One region of the Streptomyces sp. NPDC034670 genome, then DNA from elsewhere that is predicted to be linked to it. Evidence: riboswitches for the same ligand, from Rfam matches in the RefSeq annotation. Region 1 holds a riboswitch; each other region holds the start of a gene.
The links. A riboswitch is a leader RNA that binds a small molecule or an ion and turns the genes downstream of it on or off. The one in region 1 is predicted to bind cyclic di-AMP.

Region 1 (4,261 bases):
CGCAGTGGATAGCGACGGCCACGGCCGACCCGTCGGGCGCGGACACCCTCGGCGCGACCGTCATAGCGCCCGTCGTGGAGGAGAGCGCGAAGGCCGCCGCCGTGCTGCTGGTCTTCCTCTTCCGCAGACGCGACTTCACCGGGCTCCTCGACGGCGTGGTGATAGCCGGGGTCACCGCCACCGGCTTCGCGTTCACCGAGAACATCCTCTACCTCGGCACCGCCTTCGGCACCGACCGGCTGACCGGCGACAGCGGCTTCGCCTCGGTCACCGCGGCGACCTTCTTCGTCCGCATCGTCATGTCGCCCTTCGCGCACCCGCTGTTCACCGTGCTCACCGGCATCGGGTTCGGGCTCTGCGCGCTCTGTGCGCGGCGGCAGCGGGTCCGCCGGGTGCTGCTGCCGCTGTGCGGACTGCTGCTCGCGATGGTCATGCACGCGCTGTGGAACGGGTCCTCGACGCTGGGCGACTACGGGTTCTTCGCCGTGTACCTGGCGTTCATGGTGCCGGTGTTCGGCGTGCTGACCTGGCTGGTGGTGTGGACGCGGCAGCGCGAACTGCGGACGGTGCGGGCGGAACTGCCGGCGTACGCCGCGGCCGGCTGGCTGGCGCCGGCGGAGCCGTTCGCCCTGGGCTCGATGCGCGCCCGGCGCGTCGCCCGGCGGTACGCGCGCCGGCACGGGGGGAAGGCCGCGGCCCGGGCAGTGGCCCGGTACGAGGCGTGCGCGACCTCGCTGGCGTTCCTGCGGCACCGCGGGCGGCTCGGCCGCGCGGGGCCGGACTTCGTCGTACGGGAACGGGAGCTGCTGGGGGAGCTGTGGGCCCGCCGGGGGGCGGCCCGCCCGGCACTGGACCACGCCGCCCGCGCCCTCGCGCCGCCGGTCCCGGCCGCCGTCGCGCCGTGGCCGGTGCACGGGCCCTACGGGGTCCATGGAGTCCATGGGCTCCACGGAATCCGGGGGACTCACGGGGCCTACGGGATCTACGAGGCTCACGGGAGCCAGGAGGCCCACGGAGTCCAGGGCGCTCCCGGTTGCGGTCCGCCGCCGCAGGCGCGGCCGTACCCGGCCTACCGGCCGAACCCTTACCGGTCCTGAAACCGCCGACGGCAGCCCTGACGTCGGAGGGCCGCCGTCGGGACTGCCGGGGTCCCCGGCACTGCCGGGGTTCGGGAAGCGGTGGTTCTCAGGGGTTGAGGCCCTTGCTCCGCAGCCACGCCAGCGGGTCGATGCCCGCGGAGGAGCCCGCGGAGTGGACCTCCAGGTGGAGGTGGGCCCCGGTGGAGTTGCCGGTGGAGCCGACGCGGCCGATCACGTCGCCGGTGTTGACCTTCTGGCCGACGCTGACGCTGATGGAGGACTGGTGGGCGTACCAGACCTCGGTGCCGTCGTCGAGGGTCAGCACGGTCTTGTAGCCGTAGGAGCCGTCCCAGCCGGCGAAGGTGATCGTGCCGGTGTGGACCGCCTTGATCAGCGTGCCCGAGGGAGCGGCGAAGTCGAGGCCGGTGTGGTAGCCGGAGGACCAGTAGGCGCCGGCCTGGCCGAAGGTCGAGCTGAGGGTGTACGAGGAGGTCGGCAGCGCGTACTGCTTGGCCAGCGCGGCGAGGCGCTCGGCCTCGGCCTTCCGCCGGGCCTCCTCCTCCGCCTTCTTCTTCGCCTCCTCCGCCTTGGCCTTGGCCTCCTTCTCCGCCTTGGCGGCGGCCTCGGCGGCCTCCTTCTCGGCGGCGGCGACGGCCTCCGCCGCGGCCCTGCTCTCGGCCTGGTCCTGCTGCTGCTCGACCTGCGCCATGATCCGGGCGCGCAGCGCCTCGCCGGCGCCGGCGGCGCCCTGCTCGGCGTCGGTGCCGGTCATGCCGATGCTGCTGAGCGGCGTGGCGGAACCGGCGGGCTCCTCCTCGTCGGAGATGAGGGAGCCCACGTTGGGGAGGTCGGGCACGGAGATCGAGACCGGCGGCTTGCCGGTCTGGGCGCTGGCCATGCCGCCCGCGCCCACGGCGGCGATGACGCCGACGCCCAGGACGGTGGAGCTGCGGGCGAGTCCTCCGCCGCGCTGCTTGCTGACGCGGTGCCGGCCGCGTACCGGGCGGATGGACTCCGCGGTGGGGTTCCACTCCTCGAAGGGGCCCTCGTCGCCGGGGACGCGGCCGTAGCCGAAGGTCTCGCCGTCGCGCTGACTCGGCATGAAGGGGGCCTCGGGAGCAGGCCGGTTTGACGCCACGTGGGCGTACTCCTTTCCTTCCTCCACCGCCTACCGGGTTAGCTGACGGGTTCGGAGCAGGAAGGTCTCCTACGCGCGTATACACACCGTGCTTCCACGGCGGTATCCACGCGATTCACCCCATGGTGGTGGTTCCCCGGTTCCCTCGCGGGATTCGGCGCGTGCGCACGGAGCCGACTTCTGTGACGGCTGGGACGACCGCGCTGCGTTATCGAACGTTAATAGAGGTGAGGGTCGGATTCCAAGCCGTTCCTCTTGATCATCCACGATCCCCGTACGGACTTAACCGCCAGGAGCAGGCGAAAACGGGCGAGTTGACCCGCCTTCAGGGCTCTGCGATCTTCTGACGGTATGTCAGTCGTCATGCGCAGTGAGGCGGGACGGTCACCTTCGGTGACGAGGGGTGGGCAGGGGAAACACCGAGGGCCGGAACCCTTTCGGGTTCCGGCCCTCGGCCTTCAGTAGCGGGGACAGGATTTGAACCTGCGACCTCTGGGTTATGAGCCCAGCGAGCTACCGAGCTGCTCCACCCCGCGTCGGTATGACACCAGTGTACGCCATGCGCGGGACACCCGGCGCACCCCTCTCCTCCGCCCCTTCCTCCCCCTCCTTCCCTGCCTCCTCCCCTCCTCTTCCCCCGCCCCTTCTCAGCGGCCGGTCAGATGGCTGTTCGGCGCCTGCGCCCGCTCCTCGTGCTCCGGCAGGACGACGACGGTGGCGCCCCCGTCCGCCAGCACCCCGCTGCCGTCGGCACCCGGCACGAAGGTGTCCGGCTCGCGCCAGGCCGTGACCACCCGCCGTATCCCCGCGTCCAGGATCAGCCGGGCGCAGGACGCCGGCCGGGACGCGCGCCGGGCACAGGGCTCCAGGCTGGAGTACACGGTGGCGGTCGCGAGCCGGGGGTCCGTGGGGTCGGTCTTGGCGAGCGCCGCCTCCTCCGCGTGCACCACCGGGTCCCCGCCCTCGCGGGAGTGGCCCCGGGCCAGTTCCGTACCGTCGGCCGCGACCACCACCGCGCCCACGCTGAACGCCGTCCGGGACGGCGGGCACCGGTCCGCGAGATCGCAGGCGAGGGCCAGCCAGTGGTGGTCGGCGGCGGAGGGCAGCCCGTCGGTGCCGGGCGCGGTGGGCTCGTACCGCATCAGGACGACGTCGCCGACGGCCCGGGTCTCGAGCAGCCGCAGCCGTCCGCCCTGGTAGGAGCCGGGACCGAAGAGGCGGGGGGCGTCCGGATCGCCGACGAGGAGCGGGGCGAGGACCAGCTGGAGCTCGTCGGCGAGGCCCTGGGTGAGGAGCTGGGTGTGGATCAGGCCGCCGCCCTCGACCATGAGCCGCCGGACCCCGCGCACGGCGTGCAGGTGCTCCAGGAGCCGGCGCCAGTCGATCCCGGGGCCGAGCGGGACGACGTCGGCCGCGAGACCGAGGGCGCGGGCCCGCTCGGCGCCCCGGTCGGTCGTGTAGAGGACCTTCTCGCCGCCGGTGTGCCAGAACAGCGCCGCCGGGTCCAGGTCGCCGGAGCCGCTGACGGCGACCTTGAGCGGGTACTCGGACCCGCCCCGCGCGACCCGGCCGGCCCGCCGCTCGGGCGAGTTGACCAGCAGGCGCGGGTTGTCGGCGCGGATCGTGCCGGCGCCGACCAGGATCGCGTCCACCGACGCCCGCACCTCGTCGACCCGGTCGAAGTCGGCCGGGCCGGACAGCAGCAGCCGCTCGGGGCCGGTGTCGTCCAGGCAGCCGTCCAGGGAGACGGCGGCGGACAGCAGGACGTAGGGGTGGGGCATCGGCGCACTCTCCTGGCGGGAACGGCAAAACGGCGGACGGGTCCCGTCCCGGCCCGTGCGGAGCCGTCCGGTCCGGGCCGGGTCTGTCCCCAAGCCTGCACGACGCGCGGCGGAGCGGGGCCCGGGGAGGCCCGGCCCCCGCCGCTCCCGGCGGCGTCCGGTTCGGGGACGGCGCCGCACGAGGGGGGCGTCAGGGCTCGATCAGGCCCACGCGGATGGCGTACCGGGTGAGTTCCAGGCGGTCCTTCAGGCCCAGCTTGGAG
Region 2 (4,261 bases), on a different contig from region 1:
GCCGGGTGGGCGCGCAGCAGGCGCAGCGCCTCGGCGTGCCGGGCGTCGTCGGTGAGGTCGGAGTCGAGCAGCTCGCACAGGGCGATGTCCTCGGCCAGCCCCAGCCGGGCCGCCCGCTCGCGCAGCCGCAGCACGGGCAGGGTGGCGATGCCCTCGCGCAGGTCCGTGCCGGGGGTCTTGCCGGACTCGTGGGAGTCGGAGGCGATGTCCAGGACGTCGTCGGCGAGCTGGAAGGCGACGCCGAGCCGCTCGCCGTACTGGGTGAGCACGTGCACGACCGTCTCGTCGGCGCCGGCCATCATCGCGCCGAACCGGCAGGAGACCGCGACCAGCGAGCCGGTCTTGCCGCCGAGCACGTCCAGGTAGTGGTCGACCGGGTCCCGGCCGTCCTGCGGCCCCGCGGTCTCCAGGATCTGCCCGGTGACCAGCCGCTCGAACGCCTCGGCCTGCACCCGCACCGCCTCCGGGCCGAGGTCGGCCAGGATGTGCGAGGCCCGCGCGAAGAGGAAGTCACCGGTGAGGACCGCGACGGAGTTGCCCCAGCGGGCGTTCGCACTGGCGACCCCGCGCCGCACCTCGGCCTCGTCCATGACGTCGTCGTGGTACAGCGTGGCCAGGTGGGTCAGCTCCACGACCACGGCCGACGGCACGACGCCGGGCGCGTAGGGGTCGCCGAACTGGGCGGAGAGCATCACGAGCAACGGGCGGAACCGCTTGCCGCCGGCCCGCACCAGGTGCTGGGCGGCCTCCGTGATGAAGGGCACCCCGCTCTTGGTGGCCTCGAGCAGCCCCTCCTCGACAGCCGTCATTCCGGCCTGGACATCGGCTTCCAGAGCCTGGTCCCGCACGCTCAGCCCGAACGGCCCGACGACGGTCACGAGGGGTCTCCTGTCTGCTGGTGTCTGGTGGCGGTTACACGGTTTGTCGATAGGTCGCTGCCCTCACTCGAGTCAGCGTATCCGGTCACGTTTCGATCACCGGCAGCACCCGGGCTTACGGGACGGGCGGCACGGGACCGGAGCTGTCCGGTTTCCGACCGTTTGATCACCACGGACATTCATCACGTTTCCCGGGTGCGGCGATCCGCGCCCGGACCGTGCCTCGGGCCGCATTCCGGGCCGTGCTCCGGGCCACATTCCGGGCCGCCCCCCGCCCCCGTCCGCCCCTCCCACCATCCTGCCGCCCCCGCTGTCCGATTTGCCGTAATTAGCAAGCGAATTCCCCTTGGCGTGAAATGCGATGCGACCGTCCGGCCCGTGAGGTCGGTCACGCGCCGCACGCCCCTCCGCCGCTCCGACGGAACCGGTGATTCCCCTTTTCCCGCAACCGAGTTGGCCCCCCGTGCCGGCAAAGGATCAAGTGTCCCAAAACGCCCACAGCAAGATCAAACGGCCCTATCCGTGATGTCCGCACTTGTTTCCGGCATCCGCTCTCGCATACGTTCCCGGCCTGTCGGGCGGACGCCGAATCCTGCCGCCGCCCGCACCCATCGACGACGAACTCACTCACGCACGGCAGGAGCGGGGGACCCAGGTAAGCCGCCGGACCGGCACACGCCGGAACGGCTCGGGGTGAAGCCGTGCCCGCAAGGGCGCGGCCGGGCACTCTCCCGCCCGAACCCGACAGCTCACCTCGCAGGCGTAGGAGAGGAATCCAGTCATGCCTGCAACCGGTCAGCTCCGCCGTTCCGGCCGCCGCCACCTCGCCCGCTCCCTCGCCGTCGCCGGCGTCGCCGCGATCACCCTCCCGCTGTTCGGCGCGACCAGCGCCTCCGCGGCCACCGCGCCGTCCGACCCGGCCGCCGCCGCCTCCACGACGACGTACGCGAACAACCTCGACGGCTGGATCCGCGAGGCGCTGGCGATCATGGAGCAGAACGGCATCCCGGGCACCTACGAGGGCATCCACCGCAACATCATGCGCGAGTCCTCCGGCAACCCGAACGCCGTCAACAACTGGGACTCCAACGCCGCCAAGGGCACCCCGTCGAAGGGCCTGCTGCAGGTCATCGACCCGACCTTCGCCGCGTACCACGTGCCCGGCACCGCCTTCGACCCGTACGACCCGGTCGCGAACATCGCGGCGGCCTGCAACTACGCCGCCGACCGCTACGGCTCGATCGACAACGTCTTCGGCGCGTACTGAACCGTCCGCTGACGGCCGAGCACGGCCGCCCCGCCGAACAGTCGCTCGAGGACGACGGCCACGCCGTCGTCCTCGTTCGACGCGGTGACCTCGTCGGCCACCGCCTTCAGTTCGGGGTGGGCGTCGGCCATGGCGACGCCGTGGGCCGCCCAGGCGAACATGGGGACGTCGTTCGGCATGTCGCCGAAGGCGATCGTCCGCTCCGGGCCCAGCCCCAGGTGCGCGGCGGCCAGCGCCAGCCCGGTCGCCTTGGTGACCCCGCGCGGCTGGAGCTCCACGGTCCCCGGCCCCGACATGGTGACCGTGGCCAGGGAACCGACCACCGAGCGGGCCGCCGCCGCCAGCGCGTCGTCGGACAGGTCGGGGTGGCGCAGCAGCACCTTGCTGATCGGCCGGTCCCACAGCTCGCTCCGCCGCCCGACCCGCACGGCGGGGAGCGTGGGGTGCGGCATCACGTAGCCGGGCTCGATCAGGGTCAGCCCGTCGACGCCGTCCTGGTCGACCGCGGCGTACACCTCGCCCACCTCGGCCTCGACCTTGCCGAGCGCGGTCTCCGCCAGTTCCCGGTCCAGCGTGACCGACCACAGCAGCCGGTCCGCGCCGGCGTCGTACACCTGCGCGCCCTGTCCGCACACCGCGAGCCCCGTGCCGCCGAGCTCGTCCAGGAGCGGCCGCACCCTGGGGGCCGGGCGTCCCGTCACCACCAGGTGCCGGGCGCCGGCCCGCGCCACCCGCGCGAGCGCGGCGAGGGACCGGTCGGAAAGGGTGTCGTCGCTGCGCAGCAGCGTCCCGTCCAGATCGGTGGCGACGAGTGAGAACGCGGGGGGTGCGGCCATGATCAGAGAATACGGACAGCGCGCCCGCTCGATTCACCACACCCCGGGCCGCCCGCGTCCCGCCCTCCCCGCGCCCCCGCCGTCCGGCGCCCGCCCCCTACCGTCCACGCTCCCCGGGGCGGTACCTTCCAGGTGTCCGGGGGGGACTTGATCGGGGGGTCAGGTGAGCAGTGGACGCGTGCGCGTGCTGGGGCCCGAGGAGCTCGGCGAGGGGGAGCGGGAGCGCTGGCGGGAACTGCGCGCCGCGGCGGACGCGCCGCGCAGCCCCTTCATGGAACCGGAGTTCACCGTCGCCGTGGGCCGGGTGCGGCCCCGGGCCGGGGTCGCGGTGCTGTACCACGGGGCGGAACCGGCGGGTTTCCTGCCGTACGAGCGGGGGCCGCTGGGACAGGGCCGGGCGATCGGGCTCGGGGTGTCGGACTGCCAGGGCGCGGTCCTCGCTCCCGGCCACGGCCTGGAGGCGGGCGCACTGCTGCGGGCCTGCTCGGTGTCGAGCTTCGCCTTCGACAACCTGGAGGCCGGCCAGGAGCTGTTCGTGCCGTACGCGGCCGAGGAGCACGCCACCTACGTCATCGACGTGGGGAAGGGCTACGGGACCTACGAGTCGGTGCTGCGCGGCCGGTCGCCGAAGTTCCTGAGGACCACCCTCGCCAAGGAGCGCAGGCTCGGCCGCCAGGTGGGGCCCGTGCGGTTCGTCTTCGACGAGCGCGACCCGGCCGCCCTGCGGACGCTGATGGCCTGGAAGTCGGCGCAGTACCGCAGGACCGGGCGGCGGGACCGGTTCGCGCGGGAGTGGATCTCCCGGCTCGTGGGCCGCCTCGCCGGGACCCGGGCCCCGCAGTGCACGGGCACGCTGTCGGTCCTGTACGCCGGCGGCCGTCCCGTCGCCGCGCACTTCGGCCTGCGCTCGGCCTCCGTGCTGGCCTGCTGGTTCCCGGCGTACGACCCGGAGTTCGCGAAGTACTCGCCCGGACTGGTGCTGCACCTGCGGATGGCCGAGGCCGCGGCGGCCGAGGGCGTCGGCCTGCTCGACCTGGGGCGCGGCCCGGCCGCGTACAAGGACTCGCTGAGGACCGGCGGACTCGCCGTCCACGAGGGGGTGGCCACGCGTCCGGGGGCGGGTGCCGCACTGTACCGGCTGAGCCGCGAGCCCGCGCGCCGCGCGCACGGCTTCGTCCGCGACCGCCCGCGCCTCGCGTCGCTGGCGTCGCGGGCCCTGAAGGGCGCGGCACGGCTGCGCCGGGTGTGAGGAGGGGGAGGACCCGTGTTCCGCATGTTCC
Region 3 (4,261 bases), on a different contig from region 1:
TCCCAGTGGGCGGGGTACTCGTGCCGGTCCGACGAGGTCTGCATGGGCCCCAGAGTACGGCTCGCGTACGGCGACGGCGCGAGGCAGTCTGTGGAGGGCGACGAGCCGGACCGAGGCCGCGGTCCGGAAGCCGCCCGGCAGCGGGAGCGGGTGCCGCTCCGGCCTGCTTCACGTTGTGGGAAACTGGTCTAGACAACCCTGAAGACTGAAGGGCAGCAACACATGGCTGAGCGCCGCGTCAACGTCGGCTGGGCCGAGGGCCTCCACGCCCGTCCCGCCTCCATCTTCGTCCGAGCCGCCACGGCCGCAGGCGTCCCGGTGACGATCGCCAAGGCCGGGGGCACCCCCGTCAACGCGGCCTCCATGCTGGCCGTCCTGGGTCTGGGCGCCCAGGGCGGCGAGGAGATCGTCCTCGCCTCCGACGCGGAGGGCGCGGACGCCGCCCTGGACCGTCTGGCGAAGCTGGTCTCCGAGGGTCTCGAGGAGCTCCCCGAGACCGTGTGACCGCGTGCCCGACAGCGGCGGAGCCGCGTCGTCCGTTCCGGACGGCGCGGCTCCGCCGTTTCCCTTCCCCGGACTTCCCCGGACCGACGGCCTCGTCCCCCGTGCCCGCTTTCCGCGCCCGCTTTCCGGTGAGGACCTCCCGAAAGCGCGACCACGGAAGAACCACGAGGAAAGCCTCGCGAATTCTCCGCGTTTCCGGAATGCGGCAGCGGGACACGTGCCCGCCGGCGCTTTTCCTTTGTATACGGCCCCCGTGTTAAGGGCGCGGTCCCGGCATGTTCACGGCATGTTGCGAGTTCCTCACACGGGCCACGCGGTCCACCCGGTCCGTCCGGGCGACGCCGAGGGCGGGGCGCAGACGGTGCGCACCCCGCGCGCGCTCGGCGTGCAGCGCCGTGACCGTCCGAGCGCGCTCGCCGTCGCCGCGCGCCACGGCGTCCACGATCGCGCCGTGCTCCGCCCAGTGCTCCACCGGGTCGGCGGGCCCCTCCACGGCGTACATCCAGGCGATCTTGTACCGCACCTGGGTCAGCGCCGACGCCAGCGCCGGGCTGCCGCAGGCCCGGACGAGCGTCTCGTGGAACCAGCCGCCCAGGGAGCGCAGGTCGTCGCTGTCGCCCCGGCGGGCGCGCTCCTGCCCCAGACGGACCAGGCCGCGCAACACCTTCACGTGGGCCTCGGTGCGGCGCTGGGCCGCGCGGAGGGCGCCGAGCGGCTCGAGGAGCAGACGCATCTCCAGCAGGTCGGCGGCCTCCTGCCCGGTGGGCTCCGCGACGCACGCGCCCGCGTGCCGCCGGGTCACCACGAACCCCTCGGCCTCCAGCGTGCGCAGGGCCTCCCGGACGGGGACGCGGGAGACGCCGTAACGGCGGGCGAGCACTTCCTCCGTGAGCCGGCTGCCGCGCCCGTGGACACCCGCGACGATGTCGTCCCGGATCGCCGTGCACACCGAGTGCGCGGGAATACGCATGAGCGACCTCCGGATTCATTCCCGTGAAACGCCGACGATCGACGTGCGTTCCGTGACTCTATTGCAATCGGCGGTAATTTCCGACGCCGGGCCGGAATCCATAGGTGTTTTTGGCGCTTTCGGTCAGCCCTTCCCCCCTGCGACGCCGAAAGCCCCGGCTCGGGAGCCGGGGCCGGAGAGCGGGGCGGGCGCCGCGCCGGAGCGGACGCGCGTCAGAGGTTCACGCCGTGCGCGCGGAGGTAGGCGACGGGGTCCAGGTCGGAGCCGTACTCGGCGGTGGTGCGGACCTCGAAGTGCAGATGCGCGCCCGTGACGTTGCCGGTGGCGCCGGACAGGCCGATCCGCTGCCCCGGGGTGACCTGCTGCCCCACCGAGACGCCGACGGACGACAGGTGGGCGTACTGGGTGTAGGTGCCGTCGTGCATCCGGATGACGACCTGGTTGCCGTACGCGCCGCCCCAGCCGGCCTCCACGACGGTGCCCGCGCCGACCGCCTGGACGGGGGTGCCGCTCGCGGCGTGGAAGTCCACGCCCGTGTGGCTGCCGGAGGACCAGACGGCGCCACCGCTCTTGTAGCCGGTCGAGACGTAGGAGCCGGCGATCGGGGAGACGAAGGCGGTGAGGCGCTCGCGCTCGGCCTCCCGCGCGGCGCGTTCCCGCTCCGCCCGGGCCTCCTCGGCCGCCTTCTCGCGCGCGGCCTCCTCGGCCGCCTTCCGCGCGGCGGTCTCGGCGGCCTCCCGGGCGGCCTCGTGCTGGGCGGCCGCCTGGGCGTCGACCTGGTCGGCGACCTGGTCGCCCAGGGTGATGACGGGGGTGAGGCCGGTCTGCGCGGCGACGGGTTCGGCGGCGAGCGCGGGGGCCCCGAGGGAGCCGACGACGCCGGTGGTGGTGAGAGCCGCGACGCCCGCCGCGCGGGCGGTGCCGCGCTCGGTCCTGCGGGGACGGCGGTGCTTCCCGGTGGCGCGGGTGAACGCCATGTACAGGCTGGTCCTTTCCTTCCCTCTCGCCTACCGGGTTAGCTGACGGGTTCGGAGCAGGAAGGTCTCCTACGGACCCCCTCGCGACACGCGCGGGCGTCCGATTCACCCCAGGGACTGCAGAGACTGCGTGCGGGCCCCCGGCTCCCCTGGCTCGCGCCGTACGGGGACTCGGCGATGGCTGTCCGGTGCCGCGGGTGCGGCGCACTGCCCGACGAACAGCCCGGAAGACGCTAAGCGGGCGGGCCGTCGATTCCCAAACGGAACCCGGATTCTGTAGCGCATCCCACAGGGCAGACGGGCCGTCTCCACCCCAATCCGGGCATGGGCGGGCCCTGGTGACGTACCCGCCACCAGGGCCTCGCCCGTACGCGTCCCGCGCGGCCCGCTACTCGGCGCTCACCACGGCGACGTCACCGATCCCGAGGGCCTCCACGGGCGCCTTGATCTGCGCCGCGTCGCCGACGAGCACGGTCACCAGGCGGTCCACCGGGAAGGCGTTGACGACCGCGGCGGTCGCCTCCACGGTGCCGGTCGCGGCGAGCTGCCGGTACAGCTCGGCCTGGTAGTCGTCGGGCAGGTGCTGCTCGACCTGGTCGGCCAGGGTGCTCGCGACGGCCGCGGCGGTCTCGTACTTGAGCGGTGCCACGCCCACCAGGTTCTGCACGGCGACGTCCCGCTCGGCGTCGGTGAGTCCCTCCGCGGCGAGCGTGCGCAGCACCGTCCACAGGTCCTGCAGGGCGGGCCCGGTGTTCGGGGTGTCGACGGAGCCGCTGATGGCGAGCATCGCGGCGCCGGTGGCCCCTTCCGGGGAGGAGGGCGCGGTGGACCGGAGGACCTGCCCGAAGGCCCGGACGCCGTAGGTGTAGCCCTTCTCCTCGCGCAGGACGCGGTCCAGGCGGGAGGTGAGGGTGCCGCCGAGGCAGTACGTGCCGAGCACCTGCGCGGGCCACACGCGGTCGTGCCGGTCCGGGCCGATCCGGCCGATCAGCAGCTGCGTCTGGACGGCGCCCGGGCGGTCCACGATCACGACCCGGCCGGTGTCGTCCGCGACCACCGGCGGAACGGGCCGGGGCCGGGCCGGGGAGCCCGTCCAGGAGCCGAGGGTGTCGCCGAGCAGCGCGTCCAGGTCGACCCCGGTGAGGTCGCCGACGACCACCGCGGTCGTCGTGGCGGGACGGACGTGCTTCTCGTAGAAGGCGCGCACGGCCGTGGAGTCGATGCCGGCGACCGTCTCCTCGGTGCCCTGACGCGGACGCGACATGCGCGAACTCGCCGGGAACAGTTCCTTGGAGAGTTCCTTGGCGGCCCGGCGGGCGGGGCTGGCCAGCTCGTGCGGGATCTCGTCGAGGCGGTTGCGGACCAGCCGCTCGACCTCGCCGTCCGCGAACGCGGGCGCCCGCAGGGCGTCGGCGACCAGCCCGAGCCCCTTGGCGAGCCGCGAGGCGGGGACCTCGAGGCTCAGCCGGACACCGGGGTGGTCGGCGTGCACGTCCAGGGTGGCGCCGCACCGCTCCAGCTCGGCGGCGAACTCCTCGGCGGAGTGCTTGTCGGTGCCCTCGGAGAAGGCCCGCGCCATGATCGTGGCGACACCGTCCAGTCCGGTCGGCTCGGCCTCGAGCGGCGCGTCGAGGAGCACCTCGACGGCGACGACTTGCTGGCCCGGGCGGTGGCAGTGCAGGACGGTCACGCCGTTGTCGAGCGTGCCGCGCTCGGGGGCCGGGAAGGCCCAGGGCCTCGCCTCGCCCGCCTGCGGCCGGGGGTGGAAGTCCATCGTGGCGAGCTCGGTCACTTCGCCGCCTCCTCGGTC
Region 4 (4,261 bases), on a different contig from region 1:
TGGAGACGAGCGGGTACGCCTCGACGAGCTCGGCGTAGTACTCGGTCATCTCGGCGGCCGTGCGCTCCTTGCCCTCGAAGACGTAGGAGCCGTCCTTGTAGAACTCGGAGGCGGCGACGTCGAGGGCGAGGGCGATCTGCTCGCCGGGGGTGTAGCCGGCCTCCTTGATCGCCTCGAGGATGAGGTCGAGGGCCTCGCGGTTGGAGCCGAGGTTCGGGGCGAAGCCGCCCTCGTCGCCGAGACCGGTGGCCAGGCCCTTGCCCTTCAGGACCTTCTTGAGGGTGTGGTAGACCTCGGTGCCCCAGCGCAGGGCCTCGGAGAAGGTCTCCGCGCCGATCGGGGCGATCATGAACTCCTGGATGTCCACGTTGGAGTCGGCGTGCGAGCCGCCGTTCAGGATGTTCATCATCGGCACCGGCAGCAGGTGCGCGTTCGGGCCGCCCAGGTAGCGGAAGAGCGGCAGGTCGGAGGCCTCGGAGGCGGCGTGGGCGACGGCGAGCGAGACGCCGAGGATGGCGTTGGCGCCGAGCGAGCCCTTGTTGTCGGTGGCGTCCAGGTCGAACATCGCCTGGTCGATCAGGCGCTGCTCGGTGGCGTCGTAGCCGACCAGCTCCGGGCCGATCTGCTCGATGACGGCCAGGACGGCCTTCTCGACGCCCTTGCCGAGGTAACGGCCCGCATCGCCGTCACGGAGTTCGATGGCCTCGAAGGCGCCGGTGGAGGCGCCGGACGGGACGGCGGCACGACCCGTGCTGCCGTCGTCGAGGCCGACCTCGACCTCGACCGTGGGGTTGCCTCGGGAGTCCAGGATTTCCCGGGCTACGACGACGTCGATGGACGGCACGAGCATCTCCTTCATGGGTGTGACGCGAGTGGGCAGGGCCGCGGTGGCTCTGCGAGACCGAGCCTAACCGGCTCCGGGCGATCGGCATCCGGTCGCCCGTCCCGCGGACGGAACCGAGCTTAGATTGTTTCCTGACGGAACAAAGCACGTTCCGGCAACGGGGAGGAAACCGTGACCTCGCGGGCCCGTGAAAAACCCCGCCCCGGCGCGTGCGGGGGACACGCGCCGGGGCGGGGAGGAGGGGCCAAAGGCCGCCGCCCTTACTTCAGGTGCAGCTGCTGGCCCGGGTAGATGAGGTCGGCGTCCTCGACGACGTCGTCGTTGAGCTCGAACAGCTTGGCCCAGCCGCCCTTGACGTCGTGCTCCTCGGCGATCGAGCTGAGGGTGTCGCCCTTGACGACCTTGTACTCGCCGTCGCCCTTCTTGACCTTCTCGCCGGTCGGGGTGGTGACGGTCTTCTTCGCCGACTGGCGCTCGGCGGAGCGGGAGGCCTTCCGCTCGGTCTCCCGGGTCTCGGTGGAGCCGGCGCCCTGGTTCTGAGCCTGGCCCTGGCCCTGGCTCTGGCTCCGGTTCTGGCTCTGCCCCTGGTTCTGGCTCTGGCTCTGCGCGGAGCCGCCGCCCTGGGACTGGGTGGAGCCGCCACCGTTGTAGGAGGCGTTCGACAGGCCCTTGCCGCAGACCGGCCAGGCGCCCTTGCCCTGGCCCGCGAGGACCTTCTCGGCGATCTCGATCTGCTGGGCCTTGGTGGCCTGGTCGGCGGTGGCGGCGTACTTGGTGCCGCCGTAGCCGGCCCAGGTGGAGGCGGAGAACTGCAGGCCGCCGTAGTAGCCGTTGCCGGTGTTGATGGACCAGTTGCCGCCGGACTCGCACTGGGCGACGGCCTCCCACTCGGAGGCGGTGGCGGCGGAGGCGTTGCCGGCCGCCATCAGCGGGGCGGCGACGGCGGCGCCGGTGACGCCGGCGACGGCGATGGCGCGGGTGGCCTTGGACGGACGACGGTGCTTGCCCTTGCCGGAAAACAGCATGGATGGATCCCCTCACCGACGCCTACGAGGTGAGCTGTCGGGTTCGGGCCGGTTGAGTTGCCCGGCCGCGTCCCTCGCGGGACGCGGCTTCACCCCGAGCCGGATCCGGTGTCAACCTCCGGGTCCGGCGCCTACCTTGGTTCCCCCGCTCCTGCCTGCGGCGCATGAGTGCGACGACTGTTCCCGTGCTGCCGCTGGCAGGATTCGGCGTGGCGGCAGTCGGGGCCCGCGGTGGCGAGCGATCACGACCGTAGACACGGGATCAACGGAATGACAAAGACGATCAGGACTTCTGAGATCTATCTCTCATCATCTTTAACTCGGACATTCAGCCCGAACCGCGACACCAACTACCGCCGCACATCCACTCTTTCGGACGTCACCCCTCATCCGGTCCGACCCCGACCTCAAGCTCCTGACCGGGCAGGATGAGGTTCGGGTCGGCACCGACGGCCTGCTCGTTCTTCGCGTAGAGGGCGCGCCATCCGCCCTCGAGCTCGAGGGAGTCGGCGATGGACCAGAGGCTGTCGCCGGAACGCACGGTGTACGAGCCGTCGGCGGCGTCGCGGGGGGCGTCGGCTCCGCGCGAGGCGTGCCGGCCGGACGCCTCGGCCGTGCGCTCCCCGCCCGCGGCCTCCTCGGCGCCGATGCCGCGGTGACGGCCGGTGCCGGCGCCCTCGGTGAACTCCGAAGAACCCTCGGACTGTCCTGACTTGTCCGACTCGTCACTCTTCGGGGTGCCCGAAGCGGAGGGGGTCCGGCCGGGCTCGCCCGACACGCCGGCCGCGCCCCCCGCGCCCGCCGCGGGGCCGGACGACGGCGGGGCGGAAGCGGACGGCTCACCGGCGTCCGGCGATGCGGACGGGTCCGCGGGAGCGGACGGGGACGGCGACGCGGGCGTAGAGGCGCCCGGTCCGGAGTCCTCCGTCCCGCCCGCGCCGGTGCCGGCCGGGGCGGAGCCCTGCTCCAGACCCGCCGTCAGCCCGCAGGTGCGCCAGGCGCCGACCCCCCGGTCGGCGAGGATTCTCTCGGCCACGGCTATCTGCTGGCCGCGACTGGCCTGGTCGGCGCTCGGCGCGTACGCGAGCCCGCCGTACGCCTCCCAGTCGTCCTGCGTCAGCTGCAGGCCGCCGTAGTAGCCGTTGCCGGTGTTCTGGCTCCAGGAGCCACCGCTCTCGCACTCCGCGACCCGGTCCCAGGTGGCACCGTCGGCCGCGCTGGCGCTGCCGGCGCCGAGGAGCGGGATCGCGATGGCGGAGCCGGTCACTCCGGCCGCGACGAGGAGTGCCGGAGCCTGGCGGGGGCGACGGTGCCGACCGTTCCCGGAAAGCATGCGGAGACCTTTCACAAGACAGCAGTTACCGGCGCGGCGGACGGAGTCGGGACGCCACGCTTGATGGGTGAACGTATCCGCAGACGATCACTTGTCACAAGTTCATGCCGCACAGATCACGTGAAGATTACGGAGATGAACGTGTGTCATGTTTGCGCTGGTCCGCCCCCGGGGAGCGCGGAACCGCCGCGGGGCGGCGCCCCGGGTCCCCGGGTCAGGCCCCCGGCGGGGTGAACTCCACCGGCAGGGTGCGCAGTCCGCGCATGATGAGCCCGCCGCGCCAGCGCAGCTCGGCGGGGTCCACCGCGAGCCGGAGGTCGGGCAGGCGGGTCAGCAGGGCGGCGAGCGCGGTCTGGCCCTCCAGACGGGCCAGCGGCGCGCCGAGGCAGTAGTGGATGCCGTGGCCGTACCCCAGGTGCTGGTTGTCGCGCCGGCCGAGGTCGAGCACGTCCGGGTCGGCGAACCGCTCGGGGTCCCGGTCCGCGGCGGCCAGGACGACGAGGACCGGGTCGCCGGCCGCGATGCGCCGTCCGCCGATGGTGACCGGCTCGGTGGCGAACCGCCAGGTGGCGAGCTCCACCGGGCCGTCGTAGCGCAGCAGTTCCTCGACTCCGGTCTCCAGCAGTCCGCGTTCCCCGGCCGCCAGCGACCTCTGCAGGCGGTCGCGCTGTTCGGGGTGGGTGAGCAGGGCGTAGGTGCCGTTGCCGATGAGGTTGACGGTGGTCTCGAAGCCGGCGAACAGCAGGATGAACGCCATCGCGGCGGCCTCGTTCTCGGTGAGGTGCTCGCCGTGGTCGGAGGCGCGGATGAGACCGGAGATGAGGTCCTCGCCGGGAGCGGGCTCGGCGGGCAGGGCCGCGCGCTTGCGGTGGATGAGGTCGGCGAGGTAGCCGCGCATCTTCTTCACGGACCGGGCGACCCCGCCCCGCGGGCCGCCCTGGTGGCGGATCATCATGCCCGCCCAGTCCCGGAAGTCGTCCTGGTCCTCCCGGGGCACGCCGAGCAGGTCGCAGATGGCGTGGATGGGCAGCGGGAAGGCGAACTCGTGGATGAGGTCGG

Region 2: linked by a shared signal. The riboswitch ahead of ACZ56B_RS10055 (transglycosylase SLT domain-containing protein) and the one ahead of ACZ56B_RS27935 (M23 family metallopeptidase) in region 1 are both predicted to bind cyclic di-AMP.
Region 3: linked by a shared signal. The riboswitch ahead of ACZ56B_RS04950 (M23 family metallopeptidase) and the one ahead of ACZ56B_RS27935 (M23 family metallopeptidase) in region 1 are both predicted to bind cyclic di-AMP.
Region 4: linked by a shared signal. The riboswitch ahead of ACZ56B_RS15550 (transglycosylase family protein) and the one ahead of ACZ56B_RS27935 (M23 family metallopeptidase) in region 1 are both predicted to bind cyclic di-AMP.

The regions. Positions count from the first base shown of each region.
Region 1 covers NZ_JBVITR010000055.1:30,352-34,612, reverse strand. Annotated here, with positions in the region: gene ACZ56B_RS27940 (PrsW family intramembrane metalloprotease) at 1-1,097, shown strand, start outside; gene ACZ56B_RS27935 (M23 family metallopeptidase) at 1,186-2,217, opposite strand; cyclic di-AMP (ydaO/yuaA leader) riboswitch at 2,230-2,387, opposite strand; tRNA gene ACZ56B_RS27930 (tRNA-Met) at 2,680-2,753, opposite strand; gene ACZ56B_RS27925 (dihydrofolate reductase family protein) at 2,865-3,998, opposite strand; gene ACZ56B_RS27920 (response regulator) at 4,189-4,261, opposite strand, start outside.
Region 2 covers NZ_JBVITR010000010.1:23,605-27,865, forward strand. Annotated here, with positions in the region: gene ACZ56B_RS10050 (polyprenyl synthetase family protein) at 1-878, opposite strand, end outside; cyclic di-AMP (ydaO/yuaA leader) riboswitch at 1,493-1,656, shown strand; gene ACZ56B_RS10055 (transglycosylase SLT domain-containing protein) at 1,660-2,145, shown strand; gene ACZ56B_RS10060 (HAD family hydrolase) at 2,109-2,981, opposite strand; gene ACZ56B_RS10065 (GNAT family N-acetyltransferase) at 3,145-4,230, shown strand; gene ACZ56B_RS10070 (glycosyltransferase family 2 protein) at 4,255-4,261, shown strand, end outside.
Region 3 covers NZ_JBVITR010000004.1:241,805-246,065, forward strand. Annotated here, with positions in the region: gene ACZ56B_RS04935 (bifunctional acetate--CoA ligase family protein/GNAT family N-acetyltransferase) at 1-44, opposite strand, end outside; gene ACZ56B_RS04940 (HPr family phosphocarrier protein) at 223-504, shown strand; gene ACZ56B_RS04945 (GntR family transcriptional regulator) at 761-1,474, opposite strand; gene ACZ56B_RS04950 (M23 family metallopeptidase) at 1,687-2,451, opposite strand; cyclic di-AMP (ydaO/yuaA leader) riboswitch at 2,464-2,638, opposite strand; gene ACZ56B_RS04955 (M16 family metallopeptidase) at 2,840-4,243, opposite strand; gene ACZ56B_RS04960 (M16 family metallopeptidase) at 4,240-4,261, opposite strand, start outside.
Region 4 covers NZ_JBVITR010000019.1:23,808-28,068, reverse strand. Annotated here, with positions in the region: gene eno (phosphopyruvate hydratase) at 1-844, opposite strand, end outside; gene ACZ56B_RS15550 (transglycosylase family protein) at 1,105-1,869, opposite strand; cyclic di-AMP (ydaO/yuaA leader) riboswitch at 1,874-2,042, opposite strand; gene ACZ56B_RS15545 (transglycosylase family protein) at 2,249-3,202, opposite strand; gene ACZ56B_RS15540 (cytochrome P450 family protein) at 3,417-4,261, opposite strand, start outside.